Regions from separate parts of the Pseudomonas sp. BNK-30 genome, predicted to be linked through region 3. Evidence: predicted binding sites of a transcription regulator. Region 3 holds the regulator's gene; each other region holds the start of a gene.
The links. Region 3 encodes sigma-54, which starts transcription at its own class of promoters, with help from an activator protein. Its sites were predicted from a motif close to ANTGGCATNNANNTTGCTNT; they were not measured.
Positions count from the first base shown of each region.

Region 1: the regulator sigma-54 is predicted to act here: its motif matches at 2,598-2,617, upstream of ACMGGN_RS13970 (CmpA/NrtA family ABC transporter substrate-binding protein).
Region 2: the regulator sigma-54 is predicted to act here: its motif matches at 1,886-1,905, upstream of flgB (flagellar basal body rod protein FlgB).

Region 1 is NZ_CP179904.1:2,993,769-2,998,130, reverse strand. Features, by position in the region: gene ACMGGN_RS13980 (nitrate/nitrite transporter) at 1-601, opposite strand, end outside; gene ACMGGN_RS13975 (ANTAR domain-containing response regulator) at 767-1,342, opposite strand; gene ACMGGN_RS13970 (CmpA/NrtA family ABC transporter substrate-binding protein) at 1,354-2,556, opposite strand; gene ACMGGN_RS13965 (quinone-dependent dihydroorotate dehydrogenase) at 2,685-3,710, shown strand; gene rmf (ribosome modulation factor) at 3,809-4,024, opposite strand.
Region 2 is NZ_CP179904.1:868,142-872,503, forward strand. Features, by position in the region: gene ACMGGN_RS04115 (chemotaxis protein CheV) at 1-746, shown strand, start outside; gene cheR (protein-glutamate O-methyltransferase CheR) at 798-1,625, shown strand; gene ACMGGN_RS04125 (hypothetical protein) at 1,610-1,849, opposite strand; gene flgB (flagellar basal body rod protein FlgB) at 1,952-2,362, shown strand; gene flgC (flagellar basal body rod protein FlgC) at 2,365-2,808, shown strand; gene flgD (flagellar hook assembly protein FlgD) at 2,824-3,531, shown strand; gene flgE (flagellar hook protein FlgE) at 3,562-4,362, shown strand, end outside.
Region 3 is NZ_CP179904.1:332,027-336,388, reverse strand. Features, by position in the region: gene lptA (lipopolysaccharide transport periplasmic protein LptA) at 1-185, shown strand, start outside; gene lptB (LPS export ABC transporter ATP-binding protein) at 186-911, shown strand; gene ACMGGN_RS01555 (RNA polymerase factor sigma-54) at 1,086-2,579, shown strand; gene hpf (ribosome hibernation-promoting factor, HPF/YfiA family) at 2,659-2,967, shown strand; gene ptsN (PTS IIA-like nitrogen regulatory protein PtsN) at 2,979-3,443, shown strand; gene rapZ (RNase adapter RapZ) at 3,446-4,300, shown strand; gene ACMGGN_RS01535 (HPr family phosphocarrier protein) at 4,321-4,362, shown strand, end outside.

The sequences.
Region 1 (4,362 bases), 2.7 Mb from region 3:
CGGCCATGGCCTTTGGCTTGGGCCGTTGTGGTGCATTGCGCGCGAGCAGGGCGAACACCACGACCGTCACCAGCAGCGGGATCACGGCGAAACCGAACACGTTGTTCCAGCCAAAGCCTGCGGCCAGCACCGGGGCCAGCAACGCGGCGAAGACGGTGCCGGAGTTGCCCGCGCCAGCGATGCCCATCGCCTTGCCCTGGTGTTGCGGCGGATACCATTGCGAGGCCAGCGGCAGCGACACGGCGAACGAGGCGCCGGCAACACCGAGAAACACACCGAGCAGCAGGGCTTGCTCGTAGGTGTGCACGCCCAGGTACCAGGCACAGGCCAGGGCGACAATCACGATGACCTGGCCGATCAGCCCGGCGGTTTTCGGTGAGAGGCGGTCGACCAGCAGGCCCATGACAAAACGCAGCACGGCACCGGCGAGGATGGGTGTTGCGACCATCAGGCCCCGTTGCTGTGCACTCAGTTGCAGGTCGGTGGCGATCTGTACGGCCAGCGGGCCGAGCAGGTACCACACCATGAAGCTCAGGTCGAAATACAGGAACGCAGCGAACAGCGTGGGCACATGCCCGGATTTCCAGAAGCTGGTACTCATCGAACACCTCACTCGGCAATGCAACGGAAACGAAAAGACGCCGCTACCCGGTCCACTGGCATGGAGGGGTGAGCGACGTCTTTGTCGGGGTTTGTGGGCAACCGCCGTTGGCTACCGGTGCGATATCTTCAGCAAGAGCTGGGCCAACATTGTACGGTCGCCTGCTTACCCCAGCATCTCGTGCATGGCGATGATCTGCTCAGCCACCTGGATCAGCTTCTGCTGGCGGCTCATGGCCTGCCGGCGCATCAGGGTGTACGCCTGTTCTTCGTTGCAGTCTTTCATTTTCATCAGCAGGCCTTTGGCCTGCTCGATGCGCTTGCGCTCGGCCAGTTGCTGGTCGCGGGCCTGCAGCTGGGCCTTGAGCGCCTGGTCGCTCTCGAAGCGGGCCATGGCCACGTCCAGGATTGGCTGCAAGCGGGCGGCGTGGATGCCCTCGACGATGTACGCGCTGACCCCGGCCTGGATCGCCTGGCGCATCACCCCGGGGTCATGCTCGTCGGTGAACAGCACGATCGGCCGCGGCTGGTCGCGGCTCACCATCACCACCTGTTCCATCACGTCACGGTCGGGTGAGTCGGTATCGATCAACACCACGTCCGGGTGCACCATCTCGACGCAGGCGGGCAGGTCGATGGTCAGGTCTGGCGCCTCGATCACCTCGAAGCCGGCTTCGCGCAGTGCAGCCTTGAGGCGGCCGAGCTTGTTCTGGGTATCGTCGATCAGCAGGATGCGCAGCATGTTGGTGACCCTCACAGACCGATACGGGCATCGGGCGTATCGCCCAAGGCGTGCAGGCTGAAGCTGCGGGCGTAGCCGTATGGGTCGCTGCCATCCCAGCGGATACCGTCGATCAGCAGGCTGCTGCGCATGGGCGTGCCAGGGCAAGCCACGCCCAGCGCCTCGGCGGCTTCTTGGTAAAGCGCCAGCTGCTGGACCTGGCGCGCCACGCCGAGGTAGTCGGGATCATCGCGCAGCAGCCCCCAGCGACGGAACTGGGTCATGAACCACATGCCGTCGGACAGGTAAGGCACATTGGCCCGCCCCTGATCGAACAGGCGCAGGGCATGATGGTCCTGCCAGTGGTTGCCAAGGCCGTCCTGATACACCCCGAGCAGCCGCGGTTCGATGTTTTCAATGGGCGTATCCAGGTAGGCGCTGCCGCTGAGCAGTTGCGCGGTGCCGTGGCGATTTTCCTGGCTTTGTTCGATGAAGCGGCTGGCGGCGAGGATCGCTTTGACCAGCGCCCGGGCGCTGTTTGGGTACTGCTCGGCAAAGGTGCGGGCGCAGGCCAGGACCTTTTCCGGGTGGTCGGGCCAGATCGACTGGCTGGTAGCCAAGGTAAAGCCCTGGCCCTGCGCTACGGCGGCGCCTGCCCAGGGTTCGCCGACGCAGAAGCCATCGATCCGGCCAGCCTGGATGTGCGCCATCATTTGCGCCGGTGGCACCACCACGCTATTGACGTCGTGCAGGGGGTGAATGCCTTGGCTCGCCAGCCAGTAATACAGCCACATGGCATGGGTGCCAGTGGGGAATGTCTGGGCGAAGGTCAGTTTTGCACCCTGCTGGTGCACGTGACGTGCCAGTGCTTCAGGTGTGGTCACAGCCTTGCGCTGAAGGGCGGGGGAGAGGTTGATGGCCTGGGCATTCTGGTTCAGCCCCATGAGCACCGCCATGTCGCTGGCCGGCACCCCGCCGATGCCCAGGTGCACGGCATAGACCAGGCCATAGAGGCAATGAGCGGCATCCAGTTCACCGCTGGCCAGTTTGTCGCGCAGGCCGGCCCATGAGCCCTGGCGTTTGAGGTTGAGTGTCAGGCCGTGTTGCTGGGCGAAGCCCTGGGTGGCCGCTACCACAACCGAAGCACAATCGGTCAGGGCCATGAAACCGATATCGAGGCTGGGTTTTTCTGGCGCATCGCTGCCGTTGACCCATGCCAGGGGTGATGTATTCACGTAGATCCTCGCCTGTACTGAATAGGCTGTGTGCAGGCGATGTAGCAACGCATGTGCCAAGGCGCTGTCATGCCGGCCGCACGCTGGCTATAATCGCAACCTCACTCACCCCTGAGCCTTGCCCGCCCATGTATACCCTGGCCCGCCAGCTGCTGTTCAAGCTTTCCCCGGAAACCTCCCATGACCTGTCCCTGGACCTGATCGGCGCCGGTGGCCGCCTCGGGCTCAACGGCGCGCTGTGCAAGCAGCCGGCGGCATTGCCGGTGTCGGTGATGGGCTTGAACTTCGCCAATCCGGTCGGCCTGGCGGCAGGCCTGGACAAGAATGGCGCGGCCATCGATGGCTTTGCCCAGCTGGGCTTCGGTTTTGTCGAGATCGGCACCGTGACCCCGCGAGCGCAGCCGGGCAACCCGAAGCCGCGCTTGTTCCGCCTGCCAGAGGCCACGGCAATCATCAACCGCATGGGCTTCAACAACCTGGGCGTCGATCACTTGCTCGAGCGGGTGCGCGCCGCGCGTTATGACGGTGTGCTGGGCATCAACATCGGCAAGAACTTCGACACCCCGGTAGAGCGCGCGGTCGACGATTACCTGATCTGCCTGAACAAGGTCTATGGCCACGCCAGCTACATCACCGTGAACATCAGCTCGCCCAATACCCCAGGCCTTCGCAGCCTGCAGTTCGGCGATTCGCTCAAGCAGCTGCTCGATGCCCTGGCCGAGCGCCGCGAACAACTGGCCGGCGAGCATGGCAAGCGTGTGCCGCTGGCGATCAAGATCGCGCCGGACATGAGTGATGAAGAAACTGCGCTGGTGGCGGCAACGCTGATGGAATCGGGCATGGATGCGGTGATCGCTACCAACACCACCATGGGCCGTGAAGGTGTGGAAAACCTGCCGTATGGCGGGGAGGCGGGCGGCCTTTCCGGTGCACCGGTACTTGCAAAGAGCACCCATATCGTCAAGGTGCTGTCGGCCGAGCTGGGCGGCAAGATGCCGATTATTGCTGCTGGGGGTATCACCGAAGGCCGGCATGCCGCAGAGAAGATTGCCGCTGGCGCGAGCCTGGTGCAGATCTACTCAGGCTTCATCTATAAAGGGCCGGCGCTGATCCGTGAGGCAGTGGATGCGATCGCCGCAATGCCGCGGGCATGATCACGCAGGCATAAAAAAGGGCCCCGTCAAGGGGCCCCTGGGCCTTAGCCCGCCGCCCGGATGGGGCGTGCATGGTGACTCGAATTCAGTGTCCTCGTTCAGCCAACGGCGTGATTTTCGTTGAGTCTATGGATGCCAGCGGTGCCAGTCATTCCGTCCCAGTTATCACCGCGACCTTCACGCCAGCCGTTGATCCAGGCTTGGCGAACAGAAGGAAGATTGAAGGGGCAAAGTTCGCGGGATTTGCCGGTGACCCCATATTGGTAGCCACGTGAATATGCTCTTTCCAACGGATCACGCTTAAGTCTTCTCATAGGGTGTTGCCCTCACTTGTTGACTGTAATGTCCCGTCGGCCTCTCCGAGGCCGGGCAGAGTCTTTCTGCCGGTTTGCGCCCGCTGCCGGCGTGGCGGGCTGAAAGTGCCACTTCGTTGCGAAGCGGCCTGAGACCAGTTCTAACGAATGCGAGTCACCGAGGGAATGATCGATTTGTCATAAGCACGTAACGTTTCCAAGGGTGAAGGGATAAGTAAATAAATGCGACTCAACCTTGTTTGGCGTTGAGCCCGCTATGGCCGGGGTTTGCTGAACCTTGACGTCATTTCGCCAGCGTTGCGCTGCGATGAAAGAAATATTTGGTAATGCGACGAAGG
Region 2 (4,362 bases), 540 kb from region 3:
TGGCCAACATTCGTGGGGCGACCATCCCGATTCTCGACCTGTCGATGGCCACCGGTTTGCCCGGGCTGAAGGAAGAGACTCGCAACAGCTTCGTGATCATCACCGAGTACAACACCAAGACCCAGGGTTTTCTGGTGCACTCGGTGGAGCGCATCGTCAACATGAACTGGGAAGAGATCCACCCGCCACCCAAGGGCACTGGCCGCGACCACTACCTGACTGCGGTCACCCGGGTGGACAACCGCATGGTTGAAATCATCGACGTGGAAAAGGTGCTGGCCGAGGTGGCGCCGTCGTCCGAGTCGGTGTCAGCCGGTGTGGTCGATGCCGACACGCAGGACAAGGCCGTACTGCTGCGTGTGCTGACCGTCGATGATTCGTCGGTGGCGCGCAAGCAGGTCAGCCGCTGCCTGCAGACGGTCGGCGTCGAGGTGGTGGCGCTCAATGATGGGCGCCAGGCTCTGGACTACCTGCGCAAGCTGGTGGACGAGGGCAAGCGGCCGGAAGAAGAGTTCCTGATGATGATTTCGGACATCGAGATGCCAGAGATGGACGGCTATACGCTGACGGCCGAGATCCGCAGTGACCCGCGCATGCAAAAACTGCATATCTGCCTGCATACTTCGTTGTCCGGGGTGTTCAACCAGGCGATGGTCAAGAAGGTCGGTGCCGATGACTTCCTGGCCAAGTTCAAGCCGGACGACCTGGCCCAGCGCGTGGTCGACCGGATCAAGGCAACGCATTGAAGTAGCCGGGAGGCGACTCCCGGTACCTGTGATTGAAAAGAGGCCGCAGTAGTGTCTACGGGTAATTTGGATTTCGAACAGTTCCGGGTATTCCTGGAGAAAGCCTGTGGCATCCTGCTGGGTGAGAACAAGCAGTACCTGGTCTCCAGCCGACTGAACAAGCTGATGGAGCAGCAGGGCATCAAGAGCCTGGGTGAGCTGGTGCAGCGCATCCAGGCCCAGCCACGTGGCGGCTTGCGCGAGCAGGTGGTGGATGCGATGACCACCAACGAAACCTTGTGGTTTCGCGATACCTACCCATTCGAAGTGCTGAAGAACAAGGTCATTCCCGAGTTCATCAAGAACAACCCCGGCCAGCGCCTGCGCATGTGGTCGGCGGCCTGCTCGTCGGGCCAGGAGCCGTACTCCATTTCGATGGCCATCGATGAGTTCGAGCGCAGCAACCTGGGCCAGTTGAAGATGGGTGCGCAGATCGTTGCCACCGACCTGTCCGGTTCGATGCTGAACAACTGCAAGACCGGCGAGTACGACAGCCTGGCGATCGCCCGTGGCCTGTCCCAGGAGCGCTTGCAGCGTTACTTCGACACCAAGGGGCCGGGGCGCTGGGCGGTGAAACCGGCCATTCGCAGCCGGGTCGAGTTCCGCTCGTTCAACCTGCTCGACAGCTATGCCGCGCTGGGCAAGTTCGACATCGTGTTTTGCCGGAATGTGTTGATCTATTTCTCGGCACAGGTGAAGAAAGACATCTTGCTGCGTATTCACAGCACCCTGAAGCCGGGTGGGTATCTTTTCCTGGGGGCGTCCGAGGCGCTCAATGGTTTGCCGGACCATTACCAGATGGTGCAGTGCAGCCCGGGAATCATTTACCAGGCCAAGTGATGGGCTGCGGGCTGTTTTGGGAAGGCCTGATATCGAGCGCCGCCAGCGCGGCGTTCGATCTCAAGAAACCCGCACTCTAAAAGCAGGCCTTTTGCACCCCGTCGCCACTCACGCCGCTTGACGTCAATTTTTTGTTTTGCCGCTTTTGCCGCCCGGCAATTGCCGCTTTCCCTTCTCCAGGCGGAAGCCTTTTGCCGCTTTTCTGGCATCGCGCCATCAGCCATCCCTGCTCCAGCCCAATGTTTCCGGCCTTTCAAAACATTGGCACAGCCCTTGCTATAGCTTGGCCAACGATATTCCGGTCAACCTTCGAAGGTTTCCCCGACATGAGCATCAGTTTCGACAAGGCGCTTGGCATCCATGAAAAGGCCCTGGGCTTCCGCGCCCAGCGCGCCGAAGTGCTGGCCAACAACATCGCCAACGCTGACACGCCCAATTACAAGGCGCGTGACATGGACTTCTCTTCGGTGCTCGCCGCCGAAAGCCAGAAGCAGCAGAGCGGTGGCCGCTTTGCCATGGACCGTACCAACAGCCGCCACATCGAGGCCGAAGGCCTGGCAATGGCCGACGACACGCTGCAGTACCGCACGCCGACGCAGCCGTCGATCGACCAGAACACCGTGGACGCCCAGATCGAGCAATCGAACTACACGGAAAACGCCATTGGCTTCCAGGCCAGCTTTACCCTGCTCAACAGTAAATTCAAAGGGCTGGTATCGGCCCTGCGCGGAGAATGACCATGTCCCTGTCCAGTGTTTTCAACATTGCCGGTAGCGGCATGAGTGCGCAGAACACCCGCCTCAACACCGTTGCTTCCAACATCGCCAACGCCGAGACCGTTTCGTCGAGCATCGACCAGACCTACCGCGCGCGGCACCCGGTGTTTGCCACCACCTTCCAGAATGCGCAAGCCGGCGGCAGCCAGTCGCTGTTCGAAGATCAGGGTGAGGCAGGGCAGGGTGTGCAGGTCAAGGGCATCATCGAAGACCAGAGCAACCTCGAAGCACGCTACGAGCCCAACCATCCGGCGGCGAACAAGGACGGTTACGTCTACTACCCGAACGTCAATGTGGTCGAGGAGATGGCTGACATGATCTCCGCCAGCCGCGCGTTCCAGACCAACGCCGAGCTGATGAACACCGCCAAGAACATGATGCAGAAAGTACTGACCCTGGGTCAGTGATAAGGAATCCAGACCATGGCAGTCGATAGCACCAGCGGTGTGAACCTCAATGATGTCCTGACTGCGTCGGGCGTCGGTGGCACCGCCAAGAAAGCCACCGATACCGCGTCCAAGACCGGTACCGACGCGCTTGGCAAGGACGCGTTCCTGCAGTTGCTGGTTACCCAGATGCAGCACCAGAACCCGCTGGACCCGCAGGAGAACGGCGAGTTCGTGGCCCAGTTGGCGCAGTTTAGCAGCCTGGAAGGCATCACCTCCCTGAACGAATCGGTCAGCAGCATCACCAATGCCATGGCTTCGTCCCAGGCCCTTCAGGCCTCGTCACTGGTCGGCCGTTCGGTGGTGGTGCAGAACGACAAGGCGGTGGTCGATACCACCCAGAGCTTCAATGCGCAGTTCGTCGTGCCGCAGGCAATCAGTGAAGCGAAGATCACCATCAAGGACAAGGACGGCAACACCGTCAAGACCATCGAGTTGGGCGAGCAGGCAGCCGGTTATGCCGATTTCATCTGGGACGGCACCAACAACAGTGGCGAGAAGGTCGACCCGGGTACCTACACCTTCACCGCCAGCACCACCGTGGATGGCCAGTCGGTGCAGATGAGCACGCTGCTGCCAGCGAAGGTGACCAGTGTCAGCTTCAATGCCACCGGCGAAATGGTGCTCAACCTTGCGGGCGTCGGCAAGGTCTCCCTCTCTGACGTACAAACCATCGGTATCTAAGGCCCGCTAGCGCGGCACAGGAGCGAATTCATGTCTTTCAATATCGGCCTTAGCGGTCTGTACGCAGCCAACAAGCAGCTGGACGTTACCGGCAACAACATCGCCAACGTCAATACCACCGGCTTCAAATCCTCGCGTGCCGAGTTCGCCGACGTCTATGCTGGCGCCAATCGCCTGGGTGTGGGCAAGAACCAGGTCGGCAACGGCGTGCGTCTGGCGGCGATCTCGCAGCAGTTCTCCCAGGGCGACGTCAATAACACGGGTAACGTGCTGGACATGGGTATCCAGGGGCAGGGCTTTTTCGTCCTCTCCGACAACGGCTCGCGTGTCTACACCCGTGCCGGTGCTTTCCAGGCCGACAAGAACAACTTCGTGGTCACCTCGGACGGCCTGCGCCTGCAAGGCTACGCTGCCGATGCGACCGGCAAGATCCAGAAGGGCGTGCTGACCGACCTGCAGATCGATACGTCGGCGCTGCAGCCCAAGGCCACCTCGCTGATCGACCAAGGCATCAACCTGAATTCGTCGGCCACCGACATTCCGTTGGAAATCGATGATGGTACGGGCGCCATGGTGCCGAACCTGCCGTTCGATCCTACCGACGAGACGACCTATTCCAAGTCGTTCCCGACCAAGGTGTACGACAGCCAGGGTAACGAGCACACCATGGAGCAGTTCTACCGCAAAACCGGTACGAACGAATGGACCATGTACACGTTGGTCGACGGTCGTAACCCGTTCGATCCTGCTTCCACCACGCCGCTGACCGGCACCATCAGTTTCAGCAGCGATGGTTCTGTCAGCAGCATGACTGCCGATAACACAGGGCAC
Region 3 (4,362 bases):
CGCAAAAGGACACCGTGATTCTCACCGACCGCGCCAAGGTCGAAAACGAAGGCAACACCACCGAAGGCGAGAAGATCGTCTACAACACCAAGTCCCAGGTTGCGACCGCCGGTCGCGGCGGCAACGTGACCCAGCCACGTCAGCGCATCGACATGGTGATCCAGCCGAAGAAGAAGGCCGAGTAAATGGCAACCCTCAAAGCCCAGCACCTGGCCAAGAGCTACAAAGGGCGTCAAGTCGTGCGTGACGTCAGCCTGTCGATCGACAGCGGTCAGATCGTCGGCCTGCTAGGCCCCAACGGCGCAGGCAAGACGACCTGCTTCTACATGATCGTCGGCCTGGTCCAGGCCGACCAGGGGCGCGTGCTCATCGACAACCTCGATGTCAGCCATCAGCCCATGCACGGGCGCGCACGCGCCGGCATCGGCTACCTGCCGCAGGAAGCTTCGATCTTCCGCAAGCTGTCGGTGGCCGACAACATCATGGCCATCCTCGAGACCCGCAAGGAGCTCGACCGTGAGGGCCGCCGCAAGGAGCTGGAAAGCCTGCTGCAGGAGTTCCACATCAGCCACATCCGCGACAACCTCGGCATGAGCCTTTCCGGCGGCGAGCGTCGCCGTGTCGAGATCGCACGCGCCCTGGCAACCGCCCCCAAGTTCATCCTGCTGGACGAACCCTTCGCTGGCGTCGACCCCATTTCGGTCGGTGACATCAAGCAGATCATCCACCACCTCAAGGCCAAGGGCATCGGCGTACTGATCACCGACCACAACGTCCGCGAGACCCTGGATATCTGCGAAACCGCCTATATCGTCAATGACGGGCAACTGATCGCCGAGGGCGATGCGCAGACCATCCTGGCCAACGAACTGGTCAAGGAAGTTTACCTGGGTCACGAGTTCCGACTCTGATTCAGGGACGCGCCTGGAGCACTGGTTTTACAGCCTTGAATGGGCTTAAGTTGTTACAGTGCTCTAGGCAAACGCTACAATTTAAGGCATAAAACTTGCTTGAAATTGGCGCTCCGGCGCCCTCGTGTAGTGGATGGCGCATGCGCGCCGGCGAACAAGGTATTAGCCCCTGCCATGAAACCATCGCTCGTCCTAAAAATGGGCCAGCAACTGACGATGACCCCGCAGTTGCAACAGGCCATCCGCCTACTCCAGCTCTCTACCCTGGACCTTCAGCAGGAAATCCAGGAAGCGCTGGAGTCCAATCCGATGCTCGAACGTCAGGAAGACGGCGAAGACTTCGACAACAGCGACCCGATGGCGGATAACGCCGAGAGCAAGCCGGCCGCCGAAGTCCAGGACAACAGCTTTCAGGAAAGCACCGCCAGTGCCGAGACCCTGGAAGACGGTGAGTGGAACGAGCGCATCCCCAATGAGCTTCCGGTCGACACGGCCTGGGAAGACATCTACCAGACCAGCGCCAGCAGCCTGCCGAGCAACGATGACGACGAGTGGGACTTCACCACCCGCACATCAGCCGGCGAAAGCCTGCAAAGCCACCTGCTGTGGCAGCTGAACCTGGCACCGATGTCCGATACCGACCGCCTGATCGCAGTCACCCTTATCGACAGCATCAACGGCCAAGGTTATCTGGAAGACACGATCGAAGAGATCTGCGCCGGTTTCGATCCGGAGCTGGATATCGAACTGGACGAAGTCGAAGCGGTGCTGCACCGTATCCAGCAGTTCGAGCCTGCAGGCGTCGGCGCACGCAACCTGGGCGAGTGCCTGTTGCTGCAACTGCGCCAACTTCCGGCCAGCACACCATGGATGGCCGAGGCCAAGCGCCTGGTCACCGAGTTCATCGACCTGCTCGGCGGGCGCGACTACAGCCAGCTGATGCGCCGCATGAAGCTCAAGGAAGACGAGCTGCGCCAGGTCATCGAGCTGGTTCAGAGCCTCAACCCGCGCCCGGGATCGCAAATCGAGTCCAGTGAGCCGGAATACGTGGTGCCCGATGTCATCGTGCGCAAGGACAGCGATCGCTGGCTGGTCGAACTGAACCAGGAAGCGATCCCGCGTCTGCGGGTCAACCCGCAATATGCCGGCTTCGTCCGCCGGGCCGACACCAGCGCCGACAACACCTTCATGCGCAACCAGTTGCAGGAAGCACGCTGGTTCATCAAGAGCCTGCAAAGCCGCAATGAAACACTGATGAAAGTCGCCACACAGATCGTCGAGCATCAGCGCGGTTTCCTGGACCACGGCGACGAGGCAATGAAACCCCTGGTACTGCATGACATCGCCGAAGCCGTGGGCATGCACGAGTCGACCATCTCGCGGGTGACCACGCAGAAATTCATGCACACGCCACGCGGCATCTACGAACTGAAATACTTTTTCTCAAGCCACGTCAGCACCTCCGAGGGCGGAGAATGCTCGTCCACGGCAATCCGCGCGATCATCAAGAAACTGGTTGCGGCGGAAAATCAGAAAAAGCCATTGAGTGACAGCAAGATCGCTGGTTTACTGGAGGCACAAGGCATCCAGGTAGCCCGTCGCACCGTCGCCAAATACCGCGAGTCTCTCGGCATCGCACCGTCGAGCGAACGCAAGCGACTGATGTAGCCCCTCGGATCTGCCACAGCGTTTGTGGGGCAGGTGCAAGACCTGCCTCTTTATGCACGGGCAACAAAGGAGAAGCTGTATGCAAGTCAATATCAGTGGACAGCATGTAGAAGTCACCGAGCCGCTGCGCGATTACGTGCTTGAAAAGCTCGCCCGGGTGGAGAGTCACTTCGACAAGATCACCAACGTGCAGGTCATCATGAAAGTCGAGAAGCTGCAGCAGAAGGTCGAAGCGATCCTGCAGATTCCAGGCGGTGAAGTGGTTGCCAACGCCGAACACGAAGACATGTATGCAGCGATCGATGCCTTGGCCGACAAGCTCGACCGCCAACTGAAAAAACACAAGGAAAAACAGCAAAGCCTGCTGCAAGGTGCAGCCGCCCGCTGATCCCCTCATCCATGATCCGACTTGAAACCATCCTGACCCCCGGCCGTTCCCTGGTGAACGTGCCGGGTGGCAGTAAGAAGCGCGCCTTGGAAAAGGTCGCTAATCTGATTGCCGATCAAATACCCGAGCTGGAGATGCAAGACGTCTTCGAAAAGCTGATCGCTCGTGAAAAGCTCGGTTCCACAGGCTTCGGCAATGGCATCGCCATACCTCACTGCCGGCTCGAAGGCTGCACCTCTCCCGTCAGTGCCCTGCTGCACCTGGATGCTCCGATCGACTATGACGCCATCGATGGCGCGCCAGTCGACCTGCTGTTCATCCTTCTGGTGCCGGAGGCTGCCACCGACGCCCATCTGGAACTGCTGCGCCAGATCGCCAGCATGCTGGATCGCAAGGAAGTTCGCGAGCGCCTGCGTGCCGCCAACAGCAGCGAGGCCCTGTACCAGGTAGTCCTGGACGCACAGAACGAGCACTGAACATGCGCCTGATCATCGTCAGCGGCCGGTCCGGCTCCGGCAAGAGTACCGCCCTCGACGTGCTGGAAGACAACGGCTTTTACTGTATCGATAACCTGCCTGCCGGTTTACTGCCGCAGCTGGCGGAAAACGCGTTGATCCATACAGAGTTGCTGCAACCGAAAGTGGCAGTGTCCATTGATGCCCGCAACCTGCCCAGCCACCTGTCACGCTTCCCCGAACTGCTCGCCGAAGCGCGTGGCCGCCATATCCAGTGCGATGTGCTGTTTCTCGACGCCGACGAGGACACGCTGCTCAAGCGTTTCTCCGAAACGCGCCGGCGTCATCCGCTGACAAATGCAGATCGCTCACTGGCCGAAGCGATCCGCGTGGAAAGCGAACTGTTGGGGCCAATCTCCGACCTCGCCGACCTGAAGATCGACACTACCAGCCTCAACCTTTACCAACTGCGCGACTCGATCAAGTTGCGCCTACTCAATCAGCCTGAGCCCGGCACCGCATTCCTGGTCGAATCGTTCGGCTTCAAGCGTGGCATGCCGGTCGATGCAGACCTGGTTTTCGATGTACGCTGCCTGCCCAACCCGTACTGGAAGCCCGAACTGCGTGAGCATTCTGGCCTGGATCAGCCGGTTATCGATTACCTTGCCGCGCAGCCGGATGTCGAAGAGATGTTTACCGATATCTCGACCTACCTGCTCAAATGGCTGCCCCGCTTTGCCGCCAGCAACCGCGCCTACGTCACCATCGCCATTGGCTGCACAGGTGGCCACCACCGCTCGGTGTACATCACCGAGCGCCTCGGCCAGCTGCTGCAACAGTCCTTGAAAAACGTCCAGGTCCGCCACCGCGACCTCTAGCCCACAGGATCCGCACCACGATGCCCGCCCGCGAAATCACCATCATCAACAAGTTGGGCCTG